DNA from 3 places in the Actinomadura rugatobispora genome. Region 1 is predicted to be linked to each of the others. Evidence: riboswitches for the same ligand, from Rfam matches in the RefSeq annotation. Region 1 holds a riboswitch; each other region holds the start of a gene.
What was found. A riboswitch is a leader RNA that binds a small molecule or an ion and turns the genes downstream of it on or off. The one in region 1 is predicted to bind cobalamin.

Region 1 (10,370 bases):
GAGCGCGACCGCGACCAGCGCGGCGAACGCCGTGACGACCCCCGCCAAGGCGGCGGCCCGCGCTCAGGTCCGCGCCATGGAACGATCCACGGCGGGAGTTCGGGGGAGAATGACGGCTCCTGGGGGCGATGCGAGGAATGCGGCTCGGTACGAGATTACCTAGATCAGGACGCGGCCTTCGACAACGACCGAGCGGACGAGCGCGGCCTCGGGGCGGCGCAGGGCCTCGGCCAGCGGCGCGTGCAGCAGGACGAGGTCGGCGGGCGCGCCCACACGCACCTGCCGTACGGGGCCGCCCGGGTCCTCGGGAGGCGTGAGGTACGCGCGCAGCGCGGCGCGCGGGCCGATCCGTTCGGTCTCCCCGGCCACGGCGCCGGACCGCGTGCGGCGCCGGACCGCCGCGTCCATCACCTGCCAGGGGTCCAGCGGGCCGTACGGCGCGTCGCTGGAGAGACCGACGCCGACGCCCGCGTCGAGCAGTGCGGCGCACCGGTAGAGGTCGGGGTGGTCCTCGGCGGGCAGGTCGCGCAGGTAGTCGTCGCCGCGGTCGGCGAGGAAGCCGGGCTGGGTCACCACCCGCAGCCCGCGGCGGGCCAGGTCGTCGACGAGCTCGGCCGGGACGAGCGCCGCGTGCTCCACCCGGTCGCCCGGCAGGTGCCCCGCCTGGTCGAGCGCGACCAGCAGCAGGATCAGCGCCTCGCGGGTGACGCAGTGCACGGCCACGGGACGGCCGCGCCGGTGCGCCGCCCCGATCCGCCCGGCGAGATCGTCGAGGGAGGGCAGGCCGGAGTCGGCGATCACGATCTTGTACGGGCCGGTGGTGACGCGCGGATGGGACGCGGGGGAGGCGGCCGCCTCCTCCAGCGGCGTCCCCAGCAGGTGCAGGCGCTGCGGGAGCGTCCCCTCCCGGACCGCCCGGTCGAACGCGGCGAGCGCCCCGGCGTCCAGGTCGGGCGTGGCGTCGGTGACGGCGGTGATCCCGAACCGGGTCAGGGCGCGTGCGACGTCGTCCAGGGGAACCGGGCCGGTCCGGGGCAGGCGCGAACGGAGCCAGTCGTCGGCCCGCCACAGCCGCCCGGTCGGCGCTCCGTGCTCGTCACGCTCGATGCCGGGATGGTCGCCGGCGGCGATGCCGGCCGCGGTCAGCGCGGCGGTGTTGAGCGTCCAGAGGGCGCCGCTGCGGTGCTGGACGCGCACGGGCCGGCGCGGCTCCAGCCGATCGAGGGCGGCGGCGTCGAGATCGCCCGCGACCGGCTCGGCGTACCCGACCCCGCGGATCCAGCCGTGCTCGTCGGGGGTCGCGGCGCGGAGGGCGCGGGCGAGCCCGTCCGGGTCGTTCACCTCGGGCGGCCCGCACAGCGCCGAACGACTCCGGGCGGCCAGGGCGTGCAGATGCAGATGGTGGTCGCACAGCCCGGGGAGCAGCGCGCCGCCGCCGCAGCCGACGACGCGCTCGCCCGGCTCGCGGGACAGGCCGCCGCCGATCTCGGTGACCCGGCCTCCGGCGACCCGGACGTCGGCGCGCTCGCGCCCGCCGATCTCGGCGTCGCGCAGCAGCAGCCCGGTCACGGGACCGCGATCCCCAGCCCGCGCAGGACCTCCGCGGTGTCGGCTCCCATCTCCGGCGCCTCGCCCGAGCCGCCGGCCGGGGGTTCACGCCTGGCCGGGAGCACGACGGGGGCCGGGCCGTCGGCCGTCTCCACGCTCCAGCCGCCGCGGCCGTCCGGGACGGCCGCGGGCGAGGGGACGGGAGCGTCGCCCGGATCGAGCGTCGAGGCGACCACCCGCGCCATCGCCACGTCCCACAGCACGCCGCCACCGCCGGGCGGGGCGGTCGAGGCCAGCACGGCGGCGGTGAGCCCGGTGAGCGGGTCGGCGATCGCGTCCCCGCAGAACAGCGGCGCCCCGGACGGGTCGCGGCAGACCAGTCCGGCGGCGGCCGCGACGTCGTCGCCGAACCCGACCCGGTCGGCGGCGCGCCCGTAGGCGGTGATCGAGACCCAGGAGGTCCCGGCGGCGACGGCGGCCCCGGCGTCCAGTCCGAACCGGGCCAGGGCGCGCGGCCGGGACGCCTCGATGACGATGTCGGCCGCCGCCACGAGCGCCGCCAGCGCCCGCCGGCCCTCGCCGGCGCCCGGATCGAGCGCCACCGAGCGGTGCCCCGCGTGCAGCAGCCGGTAGAACCCCGGGTCGCCGCGGCGCGCGCCGTCGGGCCTGCCCGGGACCTCCACCTTGACGACCCGCGCTCCGGCCAGCCCGAGCAGGTGCGCGCACAGCGGGCCCGCCCACAGCGCGCTGAAGTCGACCACCAGCGCCCCTTCGAGCGGGCGCGGCTCGAGCGGGACGGGCGGCGGCGGGGGAGCGGGGGCGCGCACGACCGGTCCGGCGGCGACCCCCAGGAGCCCGGCCCGTTCGGCCAGTTCGGCGCCGGTGTGCTCGCGCAGCCAGGCGGTCACCGCGGGCCAGGGGTCGTCGCCCACCTCCGCGCACGCCAGCGCGCCCAGCAGCGCCGGGTCGTCGGGACGGGCGCAGGACACCGCCGCCCAGCCGTCGGCGGTCGGCAGCAACCGGCAGGCGCCGCCCGCCGACACCCCGCCGCGCCGCCGCAGGCCGAGATGGGCGGCGCGCTCGGTGAGCAGCCGGGCGCCGTCCAGCCGCACGGCACGGCCCGTGCCGGAGGTGTGGGCGGCGAACCGCTCCGCCAGGGCCCGCGCGGCGGCGGCGCCGCGGCCGGGCGGCACCAGCGGCGGCCCGTCCGGCCGGCCGGCCAGCGCTACCGCGCCGGAGGCGGCCCACGCGGCCTGGGCCTCGCCTGGCGTGGGCCCGCTCACCTGCGTCGGCATGGCCCGACGATACACTCCGCCACCGCGGAGCCCTGCGACCACCAAGGGAGGACGGCGATGGGCGGACCCCTGCGCGTCTCACCGGCCGAGCTCGCCGACGGAGCGTCCGGCGGGCCGCTGTTCGACGAGGACGGCGCCGTCCCCGTCCCGCTCGTCGCCGTCGATCTGGACGGCGCGGCGGACGGCGAGCTCGCCGGACGGGCGGCCCGGCACGCTCGCGAGGCCGACCGGATCATGATCGGCGTGCTGCCCCCCGGCGCGCCCCCGCCCCCTCCCGAACTCCTGGACGCCCTCGACCTCACCCTCACCGGCCCGGACGTCGGCGCCGGACGGGAGACGGTCGCCGTGCCCGACCCCGAAAGGACGCTCCGCGAGCTGGACGCGGCGGCGGCGCGCAACCCGCAGGCCGCCCTGGTGCTGCGGGACGTGCTCCGGACGACGCCGCTGCTGCCCGTCCAGGCCGCGCTGGACGTCGAGTCCTACGCCTACTCCACCCTGCTCGGCGGCCCGGAGTTCGCGCGCTGGCTCACCGCGCGCGGCCCGCGCCCGCTGCCGCCCTCCGTCCCGGACCCGGTCCTGGTCGAACGGACCGGCGACGGGCTCCGCATCACCCTCAACCGGCCGGAGCGGCGCAACGCCTACGGCCGGCAGCTCCGCGACGCGCTCACCGACGCGCTCCGGCTCGCCCTCCTCGACGACGGGATCGCCCGCGTCGTGCTGGAGGGGGCGGGGCCGTCGTTCTGCGCGGGCGGCGACCTGGACGAGTTCGGCACCACCCCCGACCTGGCCACCGCGCACCTGATCCGCACCCGCGGCGGCGCCGGGCGGCTCGTCCACCGGCTGCGCGACCGGATCGAGGTGCGCGTCCACGGCGCCTGCGTCGGCGCGGGCATCGAGATCCCCGCGTTCGCCGGGACGCTGGTCGCCGCCCCGGACGCCGCGTTCCGGCTGCCGGAGGTGGCGATGGGGCTGATCCCGGGAGCGGGCGGGACGGTGAGCATCCCGCGCCGCGCCGGCCGCTGGCGCACCCTCTACCTGGCGCTGTCGGGCACGGCGATCGACGCCGCCACCGCCCGCCACTGGGGCCTGGTCGACGGCTGAAGCCGCTCGGTCAGGAGGCCATGACCGAGTCGGCGGCCATGCCGTCGGTGCTGACGAACCGGTGCTCGAACAGCCACCGGTCGCCCACGGGCACCAGCGTGTCGCGGTAACGGCCCCAGTGGTCGGGGCCGTGCGCGTTCATCACCAGGAAGTAGGCCGCCGTCCGGACCCGCTCCGGGGTGACCTCCTCGAACCGCACGTTGGCCACGAAGTGCCGGATGATCCCCGGGACGCCGCGGCTCGGGGCCGAACCGCGCTCGGCCACCCCCGACAGCATCGCCGTGATCGCCTCCCGTCCGGCCAGGGTCTCGCCGCTGCGCAGCTCCAGCACGCCGTCCTCGGTGAACGTCGCGGCCAGGTCCTCGATCCGGCCCCGGTCCCCGGCGTGGGTGTAGGCGGCCAGCGTGTCGCGGACGCGCTCGCGCGCCACCAGTTCCCAGGTCTCCACGGGCCCTCCCCAGTGATCGTCCGCGGCGAGTGTACTTCGCGCCCGATCCGGGGCCGCGAGGAGGGGATCACGACGGCTGACAGGTGGAGCACCAGACGGTCCGGCGGCCGGAGACGCGGCGGCTGGACAGGGGCGTGCCGCAGCGGGGGCAGGGGGCCTCGGGCTCGTCCCGGACGCCGGTGAGCCAGGTGTCGCGCGGCGGGACCCGCTCGGCCCGCACGGAGTCCCGCAGCACCTTGCGCATCGCGCGGTGCAGCGCGTCCAGGTCCTTCTCGTCCAGGTCGGCGGCGCCGCGGAGCGGGTTGACGCGGGCGCGCCAGCAGATCTCGTCGGCCAGCAGGTTGCCCAGGCCCGCGATGAGGGACTGGTCGGTCAGCGCCGTCTTGAGCCTCGCGCGCCGGCCCGACAGCAGCTCCCCGAGGCGCCGCCGCGTGACCTGGAGCGCGTCCGGGCCGAGATCGTCCAGCGTCCGCTGGGCCTGCGCCCGGTCGGCCGCGAGGTGGACGCCCTGGAGCTTGCGCATGTCGCGGAAGCGCAGCTCGCCGTCGTCAAGGCGCCACGCGACCCGGTCGTGCGGGTGCCTCGCCTCGCCCGCCGGATGCCAGGACAGCGAGCCTGTCATGCCGAAGTGCAGCATCAGCACGGGCCCCTCGGCCGGAGCGAGCAGCCATTTGCCGTGCCGTCGCGGATGCTCGAAGCGGTGCCCGCGCAGGGCGTCGCCCAGCCCGCGCTCGCCGACGCCGCGCAGGACGCCCGTGTCGTACACGCGCACGGACCTGATGGGCTCGCCGGCGTGCTCGTCCAGTACCCGGCGGAATCCCTCCACGTCAGGGAGCTCCGGCATACGGTCGGCGTACCCGCCGGCCGCCGTTCAACCCCGGGCGGGGGTCAGGCCCCGGTCATGAAGTCCGCGACCAGCTCGGCCGGGTTGGCGGCCTCGGTGAGCTCGAACATCTCGTCGGGGGCGAACATGTCGTAGAGGATCACCGGCACCGGGCGCCCCAGGGCCTTGACGATGCGGCCGTCGGAGTGGAGCCGCGCGGCCAGATCGACGCACAGCTCGTGGAACCGCCGGTCGAGCCGCTCATCGCGCCCGTCGCGCTCGTCCTCGGACAGGTCGTCGCCGTCCTCGTACCAGAGGCCCTGGTCGGCCGCCTCCCGCCGGTGCAGTTCGGCGCCGGCCGGGTCGTGCTCGGGATCGTGCCCGGCGATGCGGACGCCCTCCAGTCCGGACGGCGGGAAGTAGGCGTAGCTCCAGCGCGCCTCCCACGGGCCGGGCGGGTTCGGCGCGGCGAGCACCGCCGCCACCTCGGCCTCGGTGTTGTAGCCGACGGCCAGGTAGGGGAACCGGGCGTCCTGGTCGACGCTGTCGATCCGGAAGGTGACGCAGTAGATCCCCGGCCCCGCGTCGCCGGGAAACTCCTCCAGGGCCCGCAGCGTCTCCTGCTCCATGTGCCGCCGGAAGGTCGTCGGGGGTGTCGCCATGCCGGAACTCTAGTGCCGGACGATCAGCGGCTGTCGCGCCTCGCCTGGCGGCGCGCCCCCATGGCCTTGCTGGACGCGCGCTGCTTGGGCAGGACGGGCTGCGAGGGCGCGCGGTCGTGCGTCTGGGATCGCATCCTGCGCCCGGCGGTGTCCTCCGGGACGGCCCGGGCGGGGCCGGGGTCGCGGCCCGCGCGGGCGTTCCGGAGCCGCTCGGCCTTGAGGTCGGCGGCGCTGCGCCGGGCCGCCTTGGCCACGTAGCGGCTCACCCGCGCCAGCGCGTCCTCGAACACCTCGGCCTTCTGGGCGTTGCGGGTGTTGCCGGGCCGGGCGGCGCCGCGTCCGCCGACCTCCTCGACACGGGACGCGGCGGCCCGCCGGTACTGCTTGACGTGCTTGTTGCGGGCACGCCGGACACGGTCGTGCACCTCCAGAAGATCGTCCTCGCCCAAGTCCTCCAGGCGCTCCCGCTCCGTCTCGCGGACCAGGGCCTGCTCGTTGTCCGTCATCGAGTTGATCAGCGCCTTCATCGCGCCCCCCTCGGGATCCACCGGTATGGCCGGTCCTGCCCACCGGTGCCGCGTCCACACCGGGACGACCCGTTTTCGGCCCGCGCCGGACGCGGCGCCTATACTCCGCCGTGCGGATGGTTCACCCGTCCCCGGTGGAACGGGGCGGGTGTCGTAAGAGGGAACCCGGTGGGAATCCGGGACTGCCCCGCAGCGGTGAACGGGAACGACCGCCGTCTATGGCACTGGGCCGCACCGGCCTGGGAAGCGACGGCCAGTAGGACGCGACTGCGACAGCAGGCGCGGCGCCCGTGAGTCCGAAGACCTGCCTCCGCCCGCGCGCCGGCCGGCGCGCGGTGGTCCGTGGCTCCGCGGGAGGGCCCGGGACGCGGCGGCGCGCCCGCCGCGCTCCGCCCTTCCGTGTCGCCGCGGTGATGGCACGCGAGGGAGAGACGCCATGAACACGACCGTGCTCGGCTACCCGAGGATCGGCGGGCGCCGGGAGCTGAAGAAGGCCACCGAGGCGTACTGGGAGGGCCGCGCCGGCGCCGCGGAACTCGCCGAGACGGCGGCGGGCCTGCGCCGCGAGACCTGGGAGACGCTGCGCGAGGCGGGGGTCGGCCTCATCCCGTCCAACACCTTCTCGCTGTACGACCAGATGCTCGACACGTCCGTGATGGTGGACGCGGTGCCCGACCGGTTCCGGCACCTGCGGGGGCTGGACGCCTACTTCGCGATGGCGCGCGGAGCCGAGGGCGTGGCGCCGCTGGAGATGACCAAGTGGTTCGACACCAACTATCACTACATCGTCCCTGAGGCCGGGCCCGGTACCCGGTTCCGCCTGGCCGACGGCGCGCGGGCCAAGCCGCTCGCCGAGTACGGCGAGGCCCGCGCGCTCGGCATCGAGACCCGGCCGGTGCTGGTCGGCCCGCTGACCTACCTGCTGCTGTCCAAGCCCGAGCCCGGGGCGCCGGACGGCTTCCGCCCGCTCGACCTGCTCGACTCCCTCGTGGAGGTGTACGCCGAGCTGCTGGAACGGCTGGCCGGGGCGGGCGCGGAATGGGTGCAGCTGGACGAGCCCGCGCTGGCCGCCGACCGCACCCCCGGCGAGCTGGCGGCGCTGCGCCGCGCCTACGACCGCCTGGCGGGCCTGCCGTCCCGGCCGCGGCTGCTGGTGAGCACCTGCTTCGGTGAGATCGGCGAGGCGCTGCCGGTGCTGGCGGCCACCCGGGTCGAGGCGATCGGGCTCGACCTCGTCGCCGGGCCGGGCAACCGGGAGGCGCTGGGCGCCATCGGCGGCATCGGCGCCAAGACCCTGGTCGCCGGGGTCGTGGACGGCCGGAACGTGTGGCGCGCCGACCTGAACGCGGCCATGGCCGGCTGCGCCTCGCTGCTGGGCCTGGCCGCCGAGCTGGTGGTGAGCACCTCCTGCTCGCTGATGCACGTCCCCCTCGACCTCGACGCCGAGACCGGCCCGGACGGCGGCGGCCTGGACCCGCGGCTGGCCGGGCGGCTGGCGTTCGCCCGGCAGAAGGCCGGAGAGGTCGTCCTCATCGGCAGGGCGCTGCGCGAGGGCCGGGACGCGATCGCCGGGCACCTCACCGGGCCCGCCCCGGACGGGGAGTTCGTCAACGCCCGGGTGCGGGCCAGGCTGGACGCCCTCGGCGACGGCACCGCTCGCCGCGACCACGCCGAGCGCAGGCGGGCGCAGCTCGACCTGCCGCCGCTGCCCACCACGACGATCGGCTCGTTCCCGCAGACCGCCGGGGTGCGGCGCGCCCGGGCCGACCACCGCGCGGGCCGGATCGACGACACGGCCTACGAGGCCGTGATGCGGACCGAGATCGACCGGGTGCTGGCCCTCCAGGAGGACATCGGGCTGGACGTCCTCGTGCACGGCGAACCCGAACGCAACGACATGGTGCAGTACTTCGCCGAGCGCCTGGACGGCTACGCGCACACCGTGCACGGCTGGGTCCAGTCGTACGGCAGCCGGTACGTGCGCCCGCCGATCCTCTTCGGGGACGTGTCGAGGCCCGAGCCGATGACCGTCCCGTGGACGACCTACGCCCAGTCCCGCACGACCAGGCCGGTCAAGGGCATGCTCACTGGTCCGGTCACCATGCTGGCCTGGTCGTTCGTCCGCACCGACCAGCCCCTGGCCGAGACCGCCCGCCAGGTCGCGCTGGCCCTGCGCGAGGAGATCCGCGACCTGGAGGCCGCCGGCATCCGGGTCATCCAGGTGGACGAGCCCGCGCTGCGCGAGCTCCTGCCGCTGCGGCGCGCCGGGCACGCCGCCTACCTGGACTGGGCGGTCGGCGCGTTCCGGCTGGCCACCTGCGGCGCCGCCGCGTCCACGCAGATCCACACGCACATGTGCTATTCGGAGTTCGGCGAGATCATCGACGCGATCGGCGCGCTGGACGCCGACGTCGCCAGCGTCGAGGCCGCCCGGTCCCGCATGGAGCTGCTGGCCGACCTGAACACCGCCGGTTACCGGCAGTCCATCGGCCCCGGCGTGTACGACATCCACTCGCCGCGCGTGCCCGGCGTGGCGGAGATGGAGGAGGCGCTGCGCCGCGCGCTGCGGGCGGTGGACGCCGACCGGCTCTGGGTCAATCCCGACTGCGGCCTGAAGACCCGCGCGTACGGCGAGGTGGAGCCGGCCCTGCGCAACATGGTCGCCGCGGCCCGCCGCGTCCGGGAGACGCTGGAGGAGCCGGGCGTGCCGCGGAAGTTCTGAGTCCGGGGCCGCCGGGCCCCGGGCCCGGCGGCGCCGGTCACCGGCACGCCCGGACTTGCAAGCGGGCGTGCCGGTTCGGCAAGTTGGAGGCATGGACGAACTGGACGACGTGCTGGCCGCGGTGGGGCCGCGCCTGCGGGAGCTCCGCCGCGGGCGCGGCGTCACCCTGGCCCGCGTCGCGGAACTGACCGGCATCTCCGAGAGCACGCTGTCCCGGCTGGAGAGCGGCCGGCGGCGGCCCAACCTGGAGCTGCTGCTCCCGCTGGCCCGCGTGTACGGGGTCGCGCTGGACGAGCTGGTCGGGGCGCCGCAGACCGGGGATCCGCGGGTGCACTTCAGCCCGGTGCGCCGGCACGGGCGGACGTTCATCCCGCTGACCCGGCGGGCCGGCGGGCTGCAGGCGTACAAGATGATCATCCCGGGGCAGGACGGGACGGCCGTGCCCGATCCGAAGACGCACGAGGGCTACGAGTGGCTCTACGTCCTCGACGGCCGGCTCCGCCTCGTTCTCGGCGACCGGGAACTGGTCATGAAGCCGGGGGAGGCGGCGGAGTTCGACACCCACGTCCCGCACTGGATGGGCGCCGCGGACGCCGGGCCGGTCGAGCTGCTCATCCTCTTCGGCAGCCAGGGCGAGCGGGCCCACGTGCGCGCCCGTCCCGCCTGAGCCGGGCGGGCGGCGCGCGCCGGTCACGCCGGGGCGGCGGACGGCAGGAAGAGCGCGGTGACCGTGGCGATGACGCGGGTGGTCGCGAACGTCGCGGTCCCGGCGCGCAGCCTGCGTCCCGCACGCGTGGGGGAGATGGTGACGTCGACCCATTCCCCCTCCCGCGCGGTGCCGAGCAGGTCGCACGACAGGTTGACGGTGATCAGCGGGACCGGGGGATCGCTGCGGGTGGCCAGGGCCCGCCCGATCGCCACGTCGCCGATCGCGGCGATCGCGCCGCCGTGCAGGAAGCCGCGCGCGTTCATCTTGGGCCCGTCGACGGTGAAGCCGACGTGCAGCGGATCGGTGGGGTGCTGCTCGAAACCGCCGATGGCGGTGAGCAGCGGGCTCGGGCGCTCCCACGGAACGAACCCCGGCCGCCCCGCCCTGTCCTCGGTCATGTCTCCTCCGGAGAGTCGAGGCCGCCCGCACGGGACGACGCCCGGGTGGCGTCGCGGAGACCGTGCAGCGACGCGGTGAAGGTGAGGCGGAAACGGCGGTCGCACTCCTCGGATCCGCCGCCGAGCAGCCCGGACGC
Region 2 (10,370 bases), 1.7 Mb from region 1:
TGCGGCCGCCGCGTCCCCGGCCTCCCCCGTCCATTGGGCGAGGATGTGGCGGGTGTGCAGGGTGTCGGGGTGATCGTCACCCAGTACTCGAACACAGTCGGTCAGCAGATTCTGCAGGGCGGTGACGGCGGTGTCGTAGCGGCCCGCCCGGCCCTCCCTCTCGGCTTGGTCGGCGCGTGCTCGCAGGGCCTCGAGGCGGTCGGGGTGGTGCGGGTCGGTGCGCCGGCGCCACAGGTCGTGCAGGCGGGCGGCCACGGCGGCGGCGTCGGGGGGGCCGCTGGTCGGGCTCCTTGGCCAGCAGCTTCCGCAGGTACTCCTCCAGTTGGGGAGGGGTGTCGGGGCGCAGCGTGCGGGCCGGGGGCGGGGGTGCGGCCAGGTGCTGGGTGACCACCGCGCGGGCGTCGTCGCCGGTGAAGACGTGGCGGCCGGTCAGCAACTGGAACACGGTGGCGCCGAGGGCGTACAGGTCGGCGCGGTGGTCGACGGGCTGCCCCATGATCTGCTCGGGCGCCATGTAGGCCAAGGTGCCGATACTGGCATCGCCGGTCAGGCCGGTGGTGGCGCCGTGCAGCCGGGCGATACCGAAGTCGCAGACCTTCACCGTCCCGTCGCCACTGAGCATGAGGTTGGCGGGCTTGACGTCGCGGTGAACGATCCCGGCGGCGTGCGCGGCGGCCAGGCCCTCGGCGGCCTGCGCCCCGTACTCCAGCACATCCTCGATCGGCAGCCCGCCGGGATGGTCGCGCAGCAGGCTCTTCAGATCACGGCCGTGCAGGAACTCCAGCACCAGATAGGACAGCCCGTCATGCTCGCCGACGTCATGGACGACGGCGATGTTGCGGTGCGCCAGCCGCGCCGCCGCCCGCCCCTCCCGCTCGAACCGGGCCAGCGCCTGCTCCCGGAGGGAGCCGTGCATCAGATGCGGTTGCAGCACCTTGACCGCCACCGGCCGGTCCAGCCGGAGGTCCTCGCCTCGCCACACCTGGCCCATGGCGCCCTCACCCAGCAGCTCGGCCACCCGATACCGGTCCGCCACCACGGCACCCTCAACCAGCAACCCGCAACCTCCGGCCCACATCCGCTGGCAACGGCTCCAAACCGCCAAAGACCCGACCCCAACCTACGGCCCAGGAGCCCAAAAGCCACGACGAGCCGCAAAGTAGGCGGTCAACCGGTTCGAGCCGTGCGGAGAATCGGAACGGTGGTCAGCGGATGGGGACCCGGGAGCAAGCGGACAATCCAACGATCCTGCCCCGGAACCGCAATTCCCCAGGAATTCACAGGTCGGAGGGTGCTCGGCCGTCGTGGGATCGCGTCCGGTCAGTCTTCGCGCCAGGCGAGCTTGATGAGCATGTTCTTGGCGTCCTCGGCGACCTCGGCGTCGGCGACGACGTCGTAGCGGCCGGCGACGATCTGGCTGCGGGAGGTGAAGTCGCGGCGGCCGCCGGTGACGGCGTGGGCGATGAAGCCGAAGACCGCCCCGAAGACGGCGCCGAACAGGACGCCGCCGAGCAGCAGCCCGAACACGTCGCTGTGGTTGGCGGTGAACAGGGTGAGCAGGAGGCCGACCAGTAGGCCGAACCAGGCGCCGCTGCCCGCGCCGGCGAGGGCGGCGCGGCCCTTGGTGAGGCGGCCCAGGACGGTCTCGACCATCTTCAGGTCGGAGCCGATGATCGCCGTTCGTTCGACCGGGAACTTCTCGTCGGACAGGAAGTCGACCGCTCGCTGAGCGCCCTCGTACTTGCCGTAGGACCCGACGACCGGACGGTCGGTCGCGGGAGGGACCGCTTGGGTGGACATGCCGTCCCCCTACCCAGGGATTTCCCGGACGCACCTGTTCGGGCGGTCTTGTCCCTCCTTGATCGTCCAGGCGCGTAGCCTGCGGTCCAGGGCGGCGCGACATCGGGGAGTGACGGGCGTTGGACGCGCAGGAGTTGGAGTCGTACCGGCGGTTCGCCGGGGTCGCGGTGGGCGGGGTGCCGCTGCTGATCGCCTTGGTGGCGGGGTACGTCCCGGTGTGGCGGCGCGGGTTCGCCACCGAGCGGACCGATGAGGTGCGGGGCACCTGGTACGGCGGGATGGTCGGCTTGGCGGTCGTCCTGATCGCGGTGGGCCTGGCCGGGTTCATGCTGCATCTCCAGGCGACGGAGGGCGCCGCGCTCCTGGAGGAGCCGTTCTGGACCGGCCTGCGGGACGGGGCGATCATCGTCGGGGTCGTGCTCGGCGTGCTGATGATCATCCTGCTGTGGGTGCTGCGCAAGATCGTCATGGTGGTGCGAGGAAAGACCCCGTACAGCCCGTTCGAGAAGCTGGGCTCCGGGGAGCTGCGCGGGCGGTTCAAGGAGGAGCGAAACGCGTTGCGGGAGCGGCTGGAGGCCGGGGTTCCCGGCGGGCCCGCGCGGGAGCAGGCGGTCGCGTGCCTGGAGGCGGCCGACACGATCACGAAGGAGCTGGCACCCCGGGCGGTCGCGTACACGGGCGGTTGGCCGGATCATTTCGTGGCGGTCGTGCTGTGCCGGGTGGCGCGGATGGTGCTGGACACCGGCGTCCCCGTGGACGGGAACGTGCCGTTCTGCTGGCTGAACCCCCTGCACGGACCCGCGACCGCGGTGTACGGCCAGGAGGCCCGGCCCCGCCCGCTGTGCGGCGGCTGCCTGGAGGAACTGGGTGCGGACCCCCAGCGCGAGGTGCACCCATTGCATGTGCCGCACCGGGACGGCGGCTGGCAGCCCTACCTGCTCGGGGTGTACTTCGAGGAGCGGCGCGGCCTCGATCATGTGTTCCGGCGCGTCCGGGAGAAGCAGCGGGCCCGCGCCTAGGGGTGCTGACTTCGCATATGGGGCGCGGGCTACGATGGCGGGCGACGGCGGGTGAGGAATCCGGTGTGAATCCGGAGCTGTCCCGCAACTGTGACCGGGGAGTCCTCTCTCGCTCAGGGCCACGGCGGAGACGCTGGAAGGCCGGGGGAGGACGCCGATCCGGGAGCCAGGAGACTCCGTGCCGTCGCCGACCTCTTCACCGAGCCGGGGCGCGGAGACCCCGGGGGAGGCTTGCCGATGATGCGTGCCCTGCTGCTGTCCACGGCCGACACCGAACTTCTCGCCGCGCGGGCGGCGGACGCGGGATATGTGACCGCCAATCCGGTCCGGATCGGGCTCGACGAGCTCGCGGCCCTGGCCGAGGGCGCCGACGTCGCCGTCGTGCGGCTGCTGGGCGGGCGCAAGACCTGGCCGGAGGGCGTGGAGCGGCTGCGCGGGCTGGGCCTGCCGCTGGTGCTGCTGGGCGGGGAGGCCGATCCGGACGCCGAGCTGATGGCGCTGTCGACCGTCCCGGCCGGAGTGGCGGCGGAGGCGCTGGACTACCTGCGCGAGGGCGGTGTCACCAACCTGCGGGAACTGGCCCGTTTCCTCAGCGACACGGTGCTGCTGACGGGTGAGGGGTTCGCGCCGCCGGTTCCGATGCCATCGTACGGTTTGCACGGCGAGCCCAGGGTGGAGCCGGGCCGCCCGACGGTGGGGGTCGTCTTCTACCGGGCGCACGAGCTGTCGGGGAACACGGCCTTCGTGGACGTGCTGTGCGAGCGCATCGAGGCGCGGGGAGCCAACGCGCTGCCGGTCTTCTGCGGGTCGCTGCGGGGTGCGGAGGAGGGGTTGCTGGAGCTGCTGGGACGGGCGGACGCGCTGGTCGCGACCGTCCTGGCCGGGGGCGGCGCGGTCGCGGCGGACGCGTCGGCGGGCGGTGACGAGGACTCCTGGGACGCGGGCGCGCTGGCCGGGCTGGACGTGCCGGTCGTCCAGGGGCTGTGCCTGACCTCCAGCCGGGCGGTGTGGGAGGCGTCGGACGGGGCGCTGACGCCGATGGACGCGGCCATGCAGGTCGCGATTCCCGAGTTCGACGGCCGGTTGATCTCGGTGCCGTTCTCGTTCAAGGAGGAGGGCCCGGACGGCGTTCCCGTGTACGTGGCCGATCCGGGGCGGGCGGACCGGGTGGCGGGGATCGCGGTGCGGCACGCCCGGCTCCGGCACCGGCCGAACGGGGAGAAGCGGGTCGCGGTCGTCCTGTCGTCCTATCCGACCAAGCATTCGCGGGTCGGGAACGCGGTCGGGCTGGACACGCCCGTGTCCGCGGTCGGGCTGCTGCGGGAGATGGCCGCCGCCGGGTACGACCTGGGCGGCGACGACGAGCTGTGGCGCGACCCCGACGACGGCGACCCGCTGATCCACCGGCTGATCGCGGCCGGGGGCCACGACGTGGAGTGGCTCACCGAGGAGCAGTTGAGCCAGGCACCGTCGCGGGTCCGGCTTGAGGACTACCGGTCCTGGTTCGAGGCGCTGCCGGGGCCGCTGCGCGAGGGCGTCCGGGAGCACTGGGGCGAGCCGCCCGGCGAGCTGTACGTGGACGGCGAGGACATCGTGCTCGCCTCGCTGCGGTTCGGGAACGTGATCCTGATGATCCAGCCGCCGCGGGGCTTCGGCGAGAACCCGGTGGCGATCTACCACGACCCCGACCTGCCGCCGTCGCACCACTACCTGGCCGCCTACCGCTGGCTGGACGAGGAGTTCGGCGCGGACGCGGTCGTCCACCTGGGCAAGCACGGCACGCTGGAGTGGCTGCCCGGCAAGGGCCTCGGGCTGTCGGACGGCTGCGCCCCCGACGCCGTCCTCGGCGACCTGCCGCTGATCTACCCGTTCATCGTGAACGACCCCGGGGAGGGCACGCAGGCCAAGCGGCGCGGCCACGCCACCGTCGTCGACCACCTGGTGCCGCCGATGGCGCGCGCCGAGTCGTACGGCGACCTGGCCAAGCTGGAGCAGTTGCTGGACGAGTACGCCACCGTCGCCGACCTCGATCCGGGCAAGCTCCCGGCCGTCCGGGCGCAGATCTGGACGCTGGTGCAGGCCGCCCAGCTGCACCACGACCTGCACCAGGACGAGATGCCGGACGAGTCGCAGTTCGATGACTTCATCCTGCACATCGACGGGTACCTGTGCGAGATCAAGGACGTGCAGATCCGCGACGGCCTGCACATCCTGGGGCGGCGGCCGGTGGACGAGGCGCGCGTCAACCTGGTGCTGGCCGTGTTGCGGGCGGCGCAGGTGTGGGGCGGGGTCGCGGGCGCGATGCCGGGGCTGCGCGCGGTGCTGGCCGCCGAGTTCGGCTTGGACGAGAAGGCGCTGCTGGCCGACCCGGGCCGCCGGGTCGAGGCCGACCTGTCCGCGCTGACCGCCCTCGCCGACGGCCCCGCCCGCACCGCCTCCGACGCCGTCGACCTCCTGGAGCGGCTCGCGCGCACGCTGGTCGAGGGCATGGAGGCCGCGGGCTGGGACGTCGCGGGCGCCAAGACCGTCTGCGACGGCGTGTTCGGGCGGGAGATCCCGGACGTGGTGCGGCTGCTGGAGTTCGGCGCGGCGGAGGTGGTGCCGCGGCTGGACGCCACGTCCGGGGAGATCGGCGCGGTGCTGCACGCGCTCGACGGCGGGTACGTGCCCGCCGGGCCGTCCGGGTCCCCGACCCGGGGCCTGGTGAACGTGCTGCCGACCGGCCGGAACTTCTACTCGGTCGACCCGAAGGCGATCCCGTCCCGCAACTCGTGGGAGGTCGGCGTCGCCCTCGCCGACTCGCTGATCGCCCGGCACCTGGAGGACACCGGGGAGTATCCGTCCAGCGTCGGCCTGACCGTCTGGGGCACCTCCGCGATGCGGACGCAGGGCGACGACATCGCCGAGGTGCTGGCGCTGATCGGCTGCCGCCCGGTCTGGGACGACGCCTCGCGCCGGGTCACCGGGTTCGAGATCGTCCCGGCCGAGGAGCTGGGACGGCCACGGATCGATGTCACCGTCCGCATCTCCGGCTTCTTCCGCGACGCGTTCCCGCACGTCATCGCGCTGATCGACGACGCGATCACGGCCGTCGCCGATCTGGAGGAGCCGCCCGAGGCCAACCACCTGCGGCGGCACGCGGCCGAGGACCACGCCCGGCACGGCGACTGGCGGCGCGCGACGTCCCGGATCTTCGGGTCCAAGCCGGGCGCGTACGGCGCCGGGCTGCTGCCGCTGATCGACGCCCGCAACTGGCGCGACGACTCCGACCTGGCCGAGGTGTACGCGGTGTGGGGCGGCTACGCCTACGGCCGGGGCCTGGACGGGCGCGAGGCCCGCGCCGACATGGAGTCCTCGTTCCGCCGCATCGCGGTCGCGGCCAAGAACCAGGACACCCGCGAGCACGACATCGTCGACTCCGACGACTACTTCCAGTACCACGGCGGCATGGTCGCGATGGTCCGCTCCCTCACCGGGAAGAGCCCCGCCGCCTACGTCGGCGACTCGGCGTTGCCCGACCAGGTGAAGACCCGCACCCTCGCCGAGGAGACGCACCGCGTGTTCCGGGCGCGCGTGGTGAACCCGCGCTGGATCGCGGCGATGCGGCGGCACGGCTACAAGGGCGCGTTCGAACTCGCCGCCACCGTCGACTACCTGTTCGGGTACGACGCGACCGCCGGGGTCGTGGACGACTGGATGTACCAGAGCCTCGCCGAGGAGTACGTCTTCGACGACGAGACCCGGGAGTTCATGGAGCAGTCCAACCCGTGGGCGCTGCGCGGCATCACCGAACGCCTCCTCGAGGCCGCCGAGCGCCGCCTGTGGGCCGAGCCGGACCCGGACGTCCTGAACCGCCTCCGCGCCCAGTACCTGGAACTGGAGGGCGACCTCGAAGCAGAGGACTGACGGGTCACTCGTATACGTAGCCCATGGGCATGAGGTCGCGGGCGCTCACCGTGACCAGTTCGCCTTCCCACCAGAAGGTGACGTCCGCGTCCGGCGCGAGTTCGGCGATGAACTGGCGGCACGCTCCGCAGGGCGAGCAGGAGCGCCCGTCGGGACCGGCGACCACGATGGCGGTGATCTCGCGGCCGGCGGTGCTCGCGGATCCCCCGAGCACCGCCGCGGTCAACGCCGCCCTCTCCGCACATATCGTCAGGCCGAACGAGCCGTTCTCGACGCTGCAGCCATCGAAGATCCGCCCGTCGGCGGCGACGGCCACCGCGCCGACCGGGTACGAGGAGTACCGGCAGTACGACATCCCCCGGTTCCTCAGCGCCCGCTCGTAGTTCTCCCGGGGGCCGGACGGTGCCGACCGCGTCGCGTGCGTCTTCGTCAACACGGCGACCGCCGGGTCACCGCCGAGTTCGGTGAGCAGTTCGCGCATGCGGCGGTCGTGCTCGTGTGCGAACTCCTCCCGTTGCTCGATCGCCGCGTTGATCTGGTCGCCGTAAGGGGGTGCCGGCGTGGTGAGCGACACGCCGAGCGCCTGCAGCCCTGCCACCGTTTCGTGCAGCGTCCGGTCGCCTGCGGTCTCTCTGGGAAACTCCACCTCGAGGAACGTGCCCAGGCCGTCCAGGTCGTCCAGGGCCAGCTCGGCACCCTTGAACGTGGAGGCACTGCGCAGCCGCCGGATCAGCAGTCCCGGCCGCAGGCCCATCGCGGTGAGCAGGCGCACGGCCGAGCCGGGCGCGTCCACGGCGAGGCCGATCTCCTGCCAGCGACTGTCGGGCAGCTTCCTCTTGTGCTCGATCCGCGCCTTGTCGCCGCTGAGACGGAGCCGGACGATCCAGCCGTCCTTGTCCATGGACTGGGCGCCGTGCGGGCCGAAGGTGATGTCGGTGAGCCGGATCGGGCTGGAGAACTCGATGGCGCTCTTCAGCGCTTCGGTCTCGGGCGCATTCAGCCGGAAACGCCGCTCGGTCTCAATCACGTGCAGTGTTCTCCCTTCGTCTGAGAACGGCGACCCGCATGCCGGAACCGGCACAGGACGCGCCGGCCGCGTCCAGGGCGCGGCCCAGCTGCCGCCGTCGCTGCTCCCGGTCCGCGTAGATCGATCCGAAGTACTGGGTCCTGCTGTCCAGGCAGCCGTGGATGAGCCCGGCCGCCGTGATGCGGACCGAACGCCTCTCTTTCCGCCGGGCCGTGCAGACGACCGGGCACCAGGGCGTCTGGAGCCTGATCACGTGCGCACCGCGCTGAAAGAACCACTTGTGGTCTTCCTGCCGGACGCCGGTGTAGCCGAGGCCGGTCAGCACCTCGGCCAGCGGAGCCAGAACCCGGCGCTGCTGATCGGGGTCGGTCACCTGGCACGGGCAAAGGATCTTGAGGGTGCCCTTCAGTTCGCGCGCCAGTTCTACCAGAGGGACGAGCCTGGCGGGCGCGCGGCGCAGGGGCCAGTAGGAGTTCAACGCGAACTCGACGCCGGACTCCGCGAGGAGCCGGCAGCTGGCGATGACGGCCTGGAAACTGCCCCGGGTCAGGTTCGCGTAGTCCTCTGCCAGGGCGGCGGGCAGGTTGACGCTGACGCGGAAGGGACGGCGTCCGGCCAGGCGCCCCAACGCGCCGGGATCGTTGGCGTTGGTGATCAGTGTCGCGTCGGTCACGCCCTGGGCGTTGACGGCCGCCAGATACTCTCCCAGCCGGGGATGCAGCGTCGGTTCTCCCCCGGAGAACTTCACCCGCACCTCTCCCCACGCCCGCAGATCGCCGACGATCTGGGCGATCTGGTCGGGCGTGGCCGCCAGCAGGGCGTCCCGGCCCGGCTGCCCCTCGTTGTGGCAGAAGACGCAGGCCAGATCGCACCGCTCGGCGAGCAGCAGGCGCAGCTCGATCGCCGGGGCGTTCACAGCTTGGCGCTCCGCATGACGTCCAGCCAGTGCTCGGTGCGGTCCGACCACGCCCAGCGGCGGAACTTCTCGTCCGAGGCCGCCTCGATCAGCGCCCCCGCGTCGTCGTCGCCGTAACGAACCTCGGGAGGGCCCGGCCGCGCCCTGGCCACGACGACGAAGTCACCGCCGGCCCGGCGGGCCGCCGCGCGAGCCTGCTCGGCCCGTTCCGCGGGGACGGCGTACATGTTGTTCCACACGTAACCAGGGCTCATCGCGAAAGCGCGCGTGCGGATGCCCAGGTGCGCCGCGACCGGGGCGACCGCGGCCTCGTCCACGATCTCGTCCAGCGCGTCGGGGAGCACGGTGAAGCCGACGGAGTTCGCCGTGGCGAGAATCCGCAGCGACGCACCGAGACCATCGGACAGATCGAGCCCGGCGGTGACTCCGGAGGCCAGCAGCGCGGCCGTCTCCGCGACGGGGAGCATGATGTCGTCCTCGCTCGCCGCCAGCAGTGCGCGCACGCCTTCGCCGACCGGCAGCGCGAAGTGCTCGACGAGGTGATGCCCCCAGCGGCGGCCCCACCTCCTTCCTCCGGCGAGCGTCACCCCCACCAGGTCGCCGGGCACGACCGGCACACGGCGGATCACCCGGGACGCCTGTGCCGTCCCGAGCCCCACGCCCACGGCCGAGAACGCGTCGCCTTCCTTGGTGTCGCCGCCGACCAGGTGGCAGCCGTACTCCCGGCACACGGCCTCGACCGACTCCACCAGGTCGACGACCTCCGCCGGGTCCGTGTGCCGCTCCACCTGGACGGCCAGCAGCATCGCCAGCGGTGTGCCGCCGGTGCAGATGACGTCCGAGAGCGTCTGCGTGACCAGCAGCCTCGCGCGCACTCCCGGCGCCGCGTTCTGCGCGAGGCGGTCCACCGAAACGATCAGCCGCAGCGGATCGGAGCCGTCCCCGAGCGGCAGGATCGCCGCGTCGTCGCCGACCAGCCGCCCGGACGAGGAAGTGTTGAGAATGGCCGCTATCTGGGCATGCAGTGCATATTCCCCCAGTTCAGCGAGGGAGTCGGGCAATTCCATCCGAACTGTGCCCTCTCATGAAGTAGCCGACCATTTCGGCGACTGATCCGAGGATGTCCTGCACTTTGCGGTCTCCCAAGCCCGATTCGGCGAGCTTGTGATCAGTGTCGAAGTTCACCGTACCGAAGGCCTCGCCGTTCTCGGAGCACAGCGGAAAGGCCAGAACCGATGCGACGCTGGGCCATATTCCCGCGATTTCGGCACCGTCCGGGCCGCGGGTTCTGGTGGCGTCGTCCAGATCGCCCGCGGACATCGCCTTGGTGGTCACGGCCCGTCCGGCGATTCCGAAATCGATCGGGACCTCCAGCGTCAACTCCGGATCCGTCCGGATGAACGCGCCGCAGACCGTGTATCGCTTGGTCCTGCTCTCGTCGACGATGGTCACCAGGCTGCGGTAGGTGACCCAGGGGCGCTGGGCGGCCAGCAGCGCCACCACGTCCCTCAGCAGGACCTCGCACAGCTCCTCGCCCTCGCGCCGTCCGTGCCGCGCGGTGAGCCGGGACCGCAGGGCGGCCGAGATGATCTGCAGGATGATGAGGACCAGGCCGATGGCGATCAGGACGTTGGCCCAGCCCAGGTCGACGGCGTGCCGGAGAAGTGACGAGGCCGACGCCTGCGGCGGTGCCCCCGCGGTC
Region 3 (10,370 bases), 1.6 Mb from region 1:
AACGGGGAGGGGCGGAGACGAGCCGATCGTCTCCGCCCCTTCCCGTTTCCCATGTTCGGGTGTCTCATATACCAAGACGCATTTCTCAGATAGTGGGCGGCCGGTCTAGGGTCGGGAGCATGAGCTACGTCCACGGTCACCACGAGACGGTCCTGAGCTCCCACCAGTGGCGCACGGTCGAGAACTCGGCGGCCTACCTGGTCGGCCGCCTGCGTCCCGGGCTCGCGGTCCTGGACGTGGGGTGCGGGCCCGGGACCATCACCGCGGGCCTGGCCGAACGCGTCGCCCCCGGCACCGTCACCGCCGTCGACGCCGCCGCCGACGTGCTGGACCAGGCGCGGCGGACCATCGCGGACAGGGGCCTGGCCAATGTCGCGTTCGCGGTCGCGGACGTGCACGCGCTCGACTTCCCCGACGACGCCTTCGACGTCGTCCACGCCCACCAGGTGCTCCAGCACGTGCCCGATCCGGTGCGGGCGCTGCGCGAGATGCGCCGCGTGTGCCGTCCCGGCGGCGTGGTCGCCGCGCGCGACGCCGACTTCGGCGGGATGGTCTGGCACCCCAGCCCGCCCGGCATGGACGACTGGCTGCCGCTCTACTACACCGTGGCGCGGGAGGTAGGCGGCGAGCCTGACGCGGGCCGCCGGCTGGTGTCCTGGGCGCGGGCCGCCGGCTTCACCGACGTCACCGCGAGCGCGTCGGCCTGGTGCTACTCCACGCCGGAGGAGCGCGAGTGGTGGAGCGAGTCGTGGGGCGGGCGCATGCTCCGTTCGAGCGTGGCGGACCGGGCCGTGGCGGGCGGCCACGCGACCCGCGAGGACCTGCGGCGCGTCTACGCGGGCTGGAAGGAATGGGCCGCGGCCGACGACGGCTGGTACGCGGTCGTGCACGGCGAGATCCTGTGCCGCGCCTGAGCGCCACCGACCCCAACCGCTTTTCCGGCATGACCGGAAGGTCGGGTCAATTGACCGGGTGGTCGGCGGCCGCCTAGCTTCGGCCGCATGCGCACCAGGGACCCGCGCGGCGCCCCACGTGCGATGTCCGGGAGGGGAACCACATGATCAGACGGGTCCGGACGGCGCTCGGGACGGTGGCGGTGAGCGTGACGGGGGAGGGGCCGCCGCTGGTGCTGCTGCACGCCAACCCCGGCGACCACCGCGACTACGACGCGGTGATTCCGGCGCTGGCGCAGCGCTACACCACCTACGGCGTGGACTGGCCCGGCTACGGCGGGTCGGCCGGGGCGACGGCGGCGCCGTCCGCGATGGCGTACGCGGAGATCCTGCCGGAGATCGTGGACGCGCTCGGGCTGGACCGGGTCGCGGTGATCGGCAACAGCGTGGGCGGGTACGCGGCGGCGCGGTTCGCGATCGCCCAGCCGGAGCGGGTGACGGCGCTGGTGCTGGTCAACAGCGGCGGGTTCAGCGCGCTCAACCCCGCCACCCGCGGCTTCATCCGGCTGATGGGACGGCCGGCGGCGATGCGGCTGCTGGCGGGCCGGCTGCCGCGCTTCTACCTGCGCGGCCGCACCCAGGCGGTGCGGGAGATCATCGCCCGGGACGCCGCGCGGCGCGGCGACCCGGAGGCCAACGCGGTGGCCGCCGCGCTGTGGCGCAGCTTCGCCGCGCCCGAGCACGATCTGCGGTCCCGGGCCTCGGCGATCACCGCGCCGACGCTGCTGGTGTGGGGCAGCCGCGATCCGATGGTCGGCCTGGACGCGCCGGGCGTGCGCAGGGCGATCCCAGGCGCGGCGTGGCGGAGGCTGCCGACCGGGCACGCGCCGTTCGCCGAGGCGCCCGCGCGATTCCTGGGCGCGGTCATGCCGTTCCTGGACGAGGCCGTCGTCCCCGCCTGAGCCTCGGAAGGCCCCCGGGGCGGCGCGCGGGTCAGAACGGGCCGGTCAGGTCGCCGAGGGCGTCGGTGAGCTTCAGGTTGTGGGAGTAGTCGACCGGGACGGTGACGACCGAGACGCCGTCGCCGGCGAGCGCCTCGCGCAGCGTGGGCAGCAGCTCGCCGGCGGCGCCGACACGGTACCCCCTCGCGCCGAAGCTCTCCGCGTACTTCACGAAGTCGGGATTGGAGAACCTGATCGAGGTGCTGCGGCCCAGCTCCAGGTCCATCTTCCACTCGATCAGGCCGTACGCGCCGTCCTCCCAGATCAGCACGGTGATCGGGATGTCCTCCCGGACCGCCGTCTCCAGCTCCTGGGAGTTCATCAGGAAGGCGCCGTCGCCGGTGGCCGCCAGCACCCGCCGGTCCGGGCGGGCGAGCTTGGCGGCGAGCGCGCCCGGCACCGCGAAGCCCATCGACGACAGCCCGTTGGAGACCAGCAGCGTGTTCGGCTCGTAGGTCGGGTACGTGCGGGCCATCCACATCTTCACCGCGCCGGTGTCGGCCAGCACGATGTCATGGCGGCCCATCGCCCGCCGGATGTCGGAGACCACCCGCAGCGGCGACAGCGGGAAGCCGTCGTCGGCGGCGCCCCGCTCGAACTCCTCGCGCAGCATCCGCCGGATCTCGCGGCCGGTGCCGTTGACGTCGAAGCGGCGGTGCACCGAATCGGCCAGCGCGTGCAGCGTCCGGGAGATGTCGCCCTGGATGCCGACCTCCACCGAGTAGTGGTCGTCGACCTCGGCGGGGAACCGGTGGATGTGGATGATCTTCTTGTCGCCATCGGGGTTGATCTTGGCCGGATCGAACTCCTAGGCGAACCCCGTCAGCGCCTGCGACGCCTCGGCGCGGGCCGCGCCGTGCCCGGCCAGCACGATCGGCCGGCTCGCGAGCGCGATGACGTCGGCGGCACGCGCCACCTGCGCGGGCGAGGGCTCCTGCGGGCGCACCACGTTGACCGGCAGGGGGCCGAGCCCGGAGGGCACCTTGGCCGCCTCGACGTCCTCGGGAATGGCCAGGTAGACCGCGCCCGGCCGTTCGGTCTGCGCGGTCTTGAACGCCTTGCGGACCATCTCCGGCAGCGCCTCGGCGGTGGGCGCCAGCTCCGCCCACTTGGTGATCGGCCGGAACAGCGAGACCAGGTCGACGACCTGGTGGGACTCCTTGTAGATGCGGTCCAGCCCGACCTGCGCCGAGATCGCGACGACCGGCGTGCTGTTGGTGGTGGCGTCGGCCACGCCGAGCTGCAGGTTGATCGCGCCGGGGCCGAGCGTCGCCGACGCCACCCCGGCCTTCCCGGTCAGCCGGCCGTAGATCTCGGCCATGAACGCCGCGCCCTGCTCGTGCCGGACCAGGACATAGCGGATCGAGGAGTCGCGGAGCGCGTCGACGAAGTGGATGTTCTCCTCGCCCGGCAGGCCGAACACGTACTCCACGCCCTCGGCCTCGAGCGTGCGGACCAGCAGCCGGGCGGCGTCCTCCTGCGCGGACATCGTCGTCCTCTCCCCGTTTCGTCGATCTCGGCGGACATCCGCCTCAGCACCGGCGGCGCACGGGGCATTCCCGCCTGGACGCGGCCCGAACGTCCCCCGGAGGGACGGGTCAGCCGCGGACCAGGTCGCGCAGGGCGCGCAGTGTCGGCTCGTCCTTGGGCCCGCCCAGCAGCAGCGTGGTGACCGGGCTGTCGCGCCACAGCTGCAACCGCTCCTTGATCCGGCCGAGCGGGCCGAGCAGGGAGATCGAGTCGGCCAGCTCGTCCGGCACGGCCCGGATCGCCTCGTCCCGCCGCCCCGCCAGGAACAGCTCCTGGACGCGGGCGGCCTGCTCGCCGTACCCGAGCCGGCCGATCAGGTCGAGATGGAAGTTGCGGTCCTTGGCGCCCATCCCGCCGATGTAGAACGCCAGCGGCACCTTGGCGAACTCCAGCGCGGCGTCCAGGTCGTCGGTCACGATCGCGGTGACGGTGGCGGCGATCTCGAAGCCGTCCGGGCGGCCCGCCAGCGAGTCGCCGAAGACCGTGTCCACCTGCGCCGGGTCGATGAACATCGGCAGCCAGCCCTGCGCGATCTCGGCTGCCAGCGCGACGTTCTTCGGCCCCTCCGCGCCCAGGTAGACCGGGATCTCCGGGCGCGCTGGATGCACGATGGACTTCAGCGGCTTGCCCAGCCCGGCGCCGCCCGGGAACGGCAGCGGGTAGTGCGGGCCCGCGCTGGTGACGGGCTCCTCGCGGCGCCAGACCTGGCGGAGGATGTCGATGTACTCGCGGGTGCGGGCGAGCGGCTTGGGGAAGGGCACGCCGTACCAGCCCTCGACGACCTGCGGGCCGGACGCGCCCAGCCCCAGGATCACCCGCCCGCCCGACAGCGCGTCGAGGGTGAGCGCGTGCATGGCCGTGGCCGCCGGGGTGCGGGCCGACAGCTGCACCACGGCGGTGCCCAGGCTGATCCTCGAGGTCCGGGCGGCGTACCAGGTGAGGGGGGGTGAAGGCGTCCGAGCCGTACGCCTCGGCCGTGAAGACCGAGTCGTAGCCGAGCCGCTCGGCGGCCAGCACGGTCTCGGTGTGGTCCTCGGGGTCGCGCTGCCAGTACCCGACGTGGATGCCGAGCTTGAGATCCGCGGTCATCGGTCGCCTCCGCTCATTCGACGCTGTGTTTCACAACCCCGGCCCAGGGTGCTCGCCTGGCGGCTCGCACCCTGACCGAGGTTGGGCGAGCGCGGCATCGCTTCGCGATCTGCCCGGTGAGGCTCGCCTCCGGCGTCGCCTCACCGGGCAGGTAACGCGCTCGCGCAGTGGCTCGGCCACCTGACACACAGACTCTAGAACACGTTCTACTTCCTGTGCAGGGGCAGGGCCCGGCGAAGGGTGCCGGGCGGGCCGAGGGGCCGCGGCGAGATCGCCGCGACCCCTCGGGAAGAAGACCTTCCGAGTGCTCGCCTAGGCGCGCCGGACGGCCTCCAGGAAGCGGTGCCACTCGGACCGCGTGAACATCAGGGCCGGGCCGTGCGGATCCATCGAATCGCGCACCGCGCGGTGGTCGCCGGTGAGGGCGGCCACCTCCACGCACTGGTTGCCGCTGCCGCTGTGCGACGACTTGCGCCAGTGGGCTCGGGTGATATCGGGGGAGGGGTGGTTCACGTGCATCTCCTTGCTGCCTCGGCTATGAGGTGCGCGGATTCCTCGGGGGAGAGGGCCGCCTTCGTGATACGGGCGAAGCGGTCCCCATGTGTTGCTATTGCCTCGGCGCTTTCGAGATAAACGTCGCCCATGGTCCCCTCGACGTAGGCGATATCGGGGTCTGCGGGGTCGGGAAACGAAAGTATCGTGAAACGTCCGTCAAGTCCGGCATGTTCTTTTGCGTCGAACGGCAGCACCTGGAGGGTGATCCTGGGCCGGGAGGCCATCGCGCCCAGCTGGACGAGCTGTTCCGCCATCACCTCCGGCCCGCCGATCGGCCGGTGCAGCACGCCCTCGTCGAAGATCAGGTGCACCCGGGGCGCCTGCTCCCGTTCCAGCAGCGCCTGCCGGGCCCTGCGGGCGTCGATCCGGCGCTCGATGTCCTCGGGGGTGGGCAGCATCCGGCCCGCGGTGATCACGGACCGGGCGTAGTCCTCGGTCTGCAGCAGCCCGTGGATCAGCTGGGGGTCCCAGGTGCGGATCTGCGAGGCCTCGTCCTCCAGGGCCACGTAGCTGCCGGTGAACACGTCGGCATAGGCGGTCCACCAGCCGCGCTGGCCCGCCTCCCGCGCCAGGTTGATGAGCGCGTCCCGGGCGGGGCTGGGCACGCCGTACAGATCGAGTATGTCCGCGATGTCGTTGGGCTTGGGCCGGGTCTGCCCCGTCTCCAGCCGCGAGACGGTGGCCCGCGACCAGTCCAGCCGGTCCGCCACCTCCTGCAGGGTGAGACCCTGCGCCTCTCGCAGCCTGCGAAGCTCCCGGGCCAGCCGGCGACCGCGCACGGTGGGCCGATACGTCATGAGCCGAGAGTCTCCCGATTCGGTCCGTTCCGTTCAACACAAACGAGCATGCCGGTAACGCCAATCTTGCGAAGCGTGTTGCGTGAGTGAGATTCTCACGCGAAGCTGAGGAAACGTGATCGCCTGTGAGCGGAACGTAACGGGACAGTAGTGGCACAGGCCAGGCGAGTGGCAGTGTTGGCGAGTCCGGGCACCACGGACGTGATGCGGGAGGGTCCCGTGAAGACCTCACCAGAGACAGCCGGACCAGCGACGGCGGGCTCCGCGGACGGCGTCGCCGCCGCCGACGACTCCGGAGGCGGGGCGCCGATGCTCCGTTCCGCCGGTACGGCGGGCCGGAAGGGCGCCCGGGACGACGCCCGCGACCGGCGCGACCGCCGGGAGGGCCCCGACGGCCGAGGGGGCCGCCCCGGCCACGCGGGCCACGCCGGGTGGCGCGCCCGGCTGAGCGCCGCGGAGGCCCGCGTCGACGAGGTGGTGGTACCGGTCGTCCCGTCGGAGTGCCCGCCGCCGCTAGGGCGGGCCTGGGCGCTCCCCGAGGGGCCGGGCTGCGCCCGGTACGCCCGCTCGGTCCTGGCCGAGGCGCTGGCCGAGGCCGGAGCGTCCCGCGCGGCCATCGCCGACGCCAAGCTGATGGCCAGCGAGCTGGCCACCAACGCCCACCAGCACGCCGCCGACCGGGGCCCGCACGAGCTGTGGCTCTACGCCGGCGGCGCGTCCGGCGGCGAGCTGCGCTGCGCGGTGTTCGACCGCGACGCCGCCGCCCGCCTCCCCGGCTACTCCTGGACCTCCGGCGACTACGGCCGCGGGCTGAGCATCGTCCAGGAGCTGTCGGAGGGCCGCTGGGGCATGCTGCGGACCATGTCGCGGTGCCTGCCGAGGGCGCGCGGCAAGGCGGTCTGGTTCACCGTGCCCGCCGCCGTCCAGCTTCCGGCCGACCTGCTCCGCGCGCCCTACCGGGCCGTCGTCCCGGCCCCCGCGCCCGCGCCGCCGCCGCTCGGCTGAACGGCCGGGGGCGGGCGGTTCGCGCCTTCTCCACCTCGGCCGCCGGCGCGCGGAGCCGGCGGTAGAACACGTTCCCGGCACGCCTCCGGACACGGGTGCCCGGACGCTCTCACCCCACCGCGACTTGGGCGGTTCCTACCGGTATGCCATCCTGTGCAGGCGACGGAAGCGGAGGAACCCGGTGCGAATCCGGGGCTGTCCCGCAACTGTGACCATGGGGAGCTCCCCCTCGCGTTCGGCCACGGCGGCGACGCTGGAAGGCTGAGGGGGAGTGGCGATCCGGGAGCCAGGAGACTCCGGCCGTCGGAGGGACGCGGGCGACCGCGGTGAACCGAGTGACACCACTCGCGGGCACCGCCGAGCCTCTGGGGGCGTCCCTTGGAAGGACAGCCACGGGCGTGGACACCCGAGGGAAGGACGATGAGGCATGCCGCCCTATCTGATGGGCCGATGAGCCGCGCGGGCGCCGACGGGCAGCCCCACCAGGCGCGCTACCCCTTTTCCGCCGTCGTCGGCATGGACGACCTCAAGCTCGCACTGCTGGTCAACGCGGTCTCTCCGGGCGTGGGCGGCGTGCTGGTCCGCGGTGAGAAGGGCACCGCCAAGTCGACGATCGTGCGGGCGCTGGCCGACCTGCTGCCGTCGGTGCCGGTGGTGGCGGGCTGCCGGTTCTCCTGCGACCCCCGCGACCCCGACCCGGCCTGCCCGGACGGCCCGCACGCCGTGTTCGACGGCGAGCCGGACGAGGACGGCGCCTTCGACGCGGCCCCCGAGCCCGCCGATGAGCCGGCCGACGACACCGGCGCCCGTGCGGCCGCTCCCGCGGCTCCGGCGCCGGTCGGGCCGGCCGGAGCCGAGCAGCGGCCCGCACGGCTGGTCGAGCTGCCCGTCGGCGCCTCCGAGGACCGCCTCACCGGCTCCCTGGACATCGAGCGCGCCCTCACCGAGGGCGTGAAGGCGTACGAGCCCGGACTGCTGGCCGCCGCGCACCGCGGCGCGCTGTACGTCGACGAGGTCAACCTGCTGCACGACCACCTGGTCGACCTGCTCCTGGACGCCGCCGCGATGGGCGAGTCGCACGTCGAGCGCGAGGGCGTCTCGGTCCGGCACGCCGCCCGGTTCCTGCTGGTCGGCACCATGAACCCGGAGGAGGGCGAGCTGCGCCCGCAGCTGCTCGACCGGTTCGGGCTCACCGTGGAGGTCGCCGCGACCCGCGACCCCGCCGAGCGCGCCGAGGTCGTGCGGCGGCGGCTGGACTACGAGCGCGACCCGGTCCGCTTCGCCGCCCGCTGGGGCGTGGCCGAGGCCGAGCTGGCCGCCCGGATCGCCTCCGCGCAGTCCCGGCTGCCCCGGGTGGAGCTCACCGACGCCGCGCTCCGCCAGATCACCGCCGTCTGCGCCGCCTTCGAGGTGGACGGGCTGCGCGCCGACCTGGTGACGGCCCGGGCCGCGATGGCGCTGGCCGCCTGGCACCGGCGCACCGTGGTCACCGCCGAGGACGTGCGGACCGCGGCCCGGCTGGCGCTGCCGCACCGGCGCCGCCGCGACCCGTTCGACGCGCCGGGCCTGGACGAGAAGAAGCTGGACGAGATCCTGGAGGAGCACGGCGACGACTCCCCGGACCGTCCCGGAGACGCCCCACCCGAGCCCGAGCCCGAGCCCCGGCCGGAACCGGCGTCGGCCGAGGCCGAGGAAGGGCCCGGCGACGACGGGTCCGGGCCCGCCGACGGCGACGAGCCCGACGACGACGGGCCGGGCGGCGGCCCCGGCGGCGGACCGGGCGGCCTCGATGGCGGCGGGGGCGGGGGCGGGGGCGTGCTGAGCGTCCTGGACGCCCTGCTCAACGGCCGTTCGGTGAACGACGGCGAGCGGCCCGCCGACGAGCGCCTGCCCACCAAGGAGCGGGACGCGGGCGAGGGCGAGCCCGCCCAGGCCGGCGCCACATTCAGGCCCCGGCTGTTCACCGTGCCGGGTACCGGCACCGGCGCGCCCGGCCGCCGCTCCAAGGCGCGCAGCCCGTTCGGGCGCGTCTCCGGCGCCCGGCCCGGCGCCCGCGGCCTGCACCTGAGCGCCACGCTGCACGCCGCCGCCCCGCACCAGCACGCGCGCGGCCGGACCGGTCCCGGGATCGTGGTCGAGGCCGGCGACCTGCGGGAGGCGGTCCGCGACGGGCGCGAGGGCAACCTGGTGCTGTTCGTCGTCGACGCCAGCGGCTCGATGGCGGCGCGGCGGCGGATGACCGCGGTCAAGGGCGCGGTGCTCAGCCTGCTGATGGACGCCTACCAGCGCCGCGACAAGGTCGGGCTGATCACCTTCCGGGGCACCGCGGCCGAGCTGGCGCTGCCGCCGACCTCGTCGGTCGAGGCCGGCGCGCGGCGGCTGGGCCGGCTGCCGACCGGGGGCCGCACCCCGCTGGCCGCCGGGCTGCTGCGGGCCGCCGAGACGCTGCGGGTGGAGCGGGTGCGCGACCCGTCCCGCCGGCCGCTGCTGGTGGTGGTGACCGACGGCCGCTTCACGCACGGGCCCGACCCGTCCGCGGCGGCGGGGCTGCTGGCCGCGGCCGGGGTGGCGTCGGTCGTGGTCGACTGCGAGTCCGGGCCGGTGCGGCTCGGCATGGCGGCCGAGCTGGGGACCCGGCTCGGCGCGGAGACCGTGCGGCTGGAGGACCTCGCCGCCGGCGGCCTGGCCGGGGTGGTCAGGGACGTCAGGAACGCGTCCGGGAAGGTGGCGTGAGCACGCGATGCCGCAGGGAAAGCCGGAGTACGTGCCCGAGGACGGGCTCACCACCAGGGAGCGCCGCAACCGGCCGCTGGTGATCGTGCACACCGGCCCGGGGAAGGGCAAGTCGACCGCGGCCTTCGGGCTGGCGCTGCGCGCCTGGAACCAGGGCTGGCCGATCGGGGTGTTCCAGTTCGTGAAGTCGGCCAAGTGGCGGATCGGCGAGGAGCGGGCGCTGCGCGTCCTCGGCGACAGCGGCGAGGGCGGCCCGGTGACCTGGAACAAGATGGGCGAGGGTTGGTCGTGGATCCAGCGTCCGGGGACCGAGGCCGACCACGAGGCCGACGCCCGGGAGGGCTGGGCGCAGATCAAGCGCGACCTGGCCGCCGAGACGTACCGGTTCTACGTGCTCGACGAGTTCACCTACCCGATGAAGTGGGGCTGGATCGACGTCGACGACGTCCTCACCGCGCTGAAGGACCGGCCGGGCGCGCAGCATGTGGTGATCACCGGCCGGGACGCCGATCCGCGGCTGCTGGAGCTCGCCGACCTGGTCACCGAGATGGGCAAGGTGAAGCACCCGATGGACCGCGGCCAGAAGGGCCAGAAGGGCATCGAGTGGTGAGTCCGGTCCCTCGCCTGGTGGTGGCGGCGCCCGCGTCGGGCAGCGGCAAGACGACCGTCGCGACCGGGCTGATGGCGGCGCTGGCGGCCCGCGGCACCGCCGTGTCGCCGCACAAGGTCGGCCCCGACTACATCGACCCGGGCTACCACGCGCTCGC

Region 2: another riboswitch for cobalamin. It lies ahead of cobN (cobaltochelatase subunit CobN); the one in region 1 lies ahead of metE (5-methyltetrahydropteroyltriglutamate--homocysteine S-methyltransferase).
Region 3: another riboswitch for cobalamin. It lies ahead of ACZ466_RS08385 (magnesium chelatase subunit D family protein); the one in region 1 lies ahead of metE (5-methyltetrahydropteroyltriglutamate--homocysteine S-methyltransferase).

Annotation. Positions count from the first base shown of each region.
Region 1 covers NZ_AP029191.1:393,098-403,467, reverse strand. Annotated here, with positions in the region: gene ACZ466_RS01580 (AEC family transporter) at 1-48, opposite strand, end outside; gene ACZ466_RS01575 (amidohydrolase family protein) at 160-1,569, opposite strand; gene ACZ466_RS01570 (CoA transferase) at 1,566-2,843, opposite strand; gene ACZ466_RS01565 (enoyl-CoA hydratase/isomerase family protein) at 2,901-3,944, shown strand; gene ACZ466_RS01560 (nuclear transport factor 2 family protein) at 3,955-4,392, opposite strand; gene ACZ466_RS01555 (Fpg/Nei family DNA glycosylase) at 4,460-5,236, opposite strand; gene ACZ466_RS01550 (hypothetical protein) at 5,281-5,877, opposite strand; gene ACZ466_RS01545 (hypothetical protein) at 5,901-6,404, opposite strand; cobalamin riboswitch at 6,504-6,730, shown strand; gene metE (5-methyltetrahydropteroyltriglutamate--homocysteine S-methyltransferase) at 6,841-9,126, shown strand; gene ACZ466_RS01535 (helix-turn-helix domain-containing protein) at 9,218-9,793, shown strand; gene ACZ466_RS01530 (PaaI family thioesterase) at 9,817-10,233, opposite strand; gene ACZ466_RS01525 (TetR/AcrR family transcriptional regulator) at 10,230-10,370, opposite strand, start outside.
Region 2 covers NZ_AP029191.1:2,062,292-2,072,661, reverse strand. Annotated here, with positions in the region: gene ACZ466_RS08645 (tetratricopeptide repeat protein) at 1-117, opposite strand, end outside; gene ACZ466_RS08640 (serine/threonine-protein kinase) at 77-1,057, opposite strand; gene ACZ466_RS08635 (general stress protein) at 1,321-1,800, opposite strand; gene ACZ466_RS08630 (Asp23/Gls24 family envelope stress response protein) at 1,920-2,819, shown strand; cobalamin riboswitch at 2,848-3,019, shown strand; gene cobN (cobaltochelatase subunit CobN) at 3,057-6,725, shown strand; gene ACZ466_RS08620 (cytidine deaminase) at 6,730-7,752, opposite strand; gene ACZ466_RS08615 (radical SAM protein) at 7,745-8,668, opposite strand; gene ACZ466_RS08610 (AIR synthase related protein) at 8,665-9,735, opposite strand; gene ACZ466_RS08605 (GAF domain-containing protein) at 9,710-10,370, opposite strand, start outside.
Region 3 covers NZ_AP029191.1:2,017,693-2,028,062, reverse strand. Annotated here, with positions in the region: gene ACZ466_RS08425 (class I SAM-dependent methyltransferase) at 120-914, shown strand; gene ACZ466_RS08420 (alpha/beta fold hydrolase) at 1,058-1,855, shown strand; gene ACZ466_RS08415 (thiamine pyrophosphate-dependent enzyme) at 1,887-2,612, opposite strand; gene ACZ466_RS08410 (thiamine pyrophosphate-binding protein) at 2,703-3,383, opposite strand; partial or broken gene ACZ466_RS08405 (LLM class F420-dependent oxidoreductase) at 3,493-4,513, opposite strand; gene ACZ466_RS08400 (DUF397 domain-containing protein) at 4,826-5,032, opposite strand; gene ACZ466_RS08395 (helix-turn-helix domain-containing protein) at 5,023-5,865, opposite strand; gene ACZ466_RS08390 (ATP-binding protein) at 6,085-6,870, shown strand; cobalamin riboswitch at 7,042-7,167, shown strand; gene ACZ466_RS08385 (magnesium chelatase subunit D family protein) at 7,321-9,603, shown strand; gene cobO (cob(I)yrinic acid a,c-diamide adenosyltransferase) at 9,611-10,213, shown strand; gene ACZ466_RS08375 (cobyrinate a,c-diamide synthase) at 10,210-10,370, shown strand, end outside.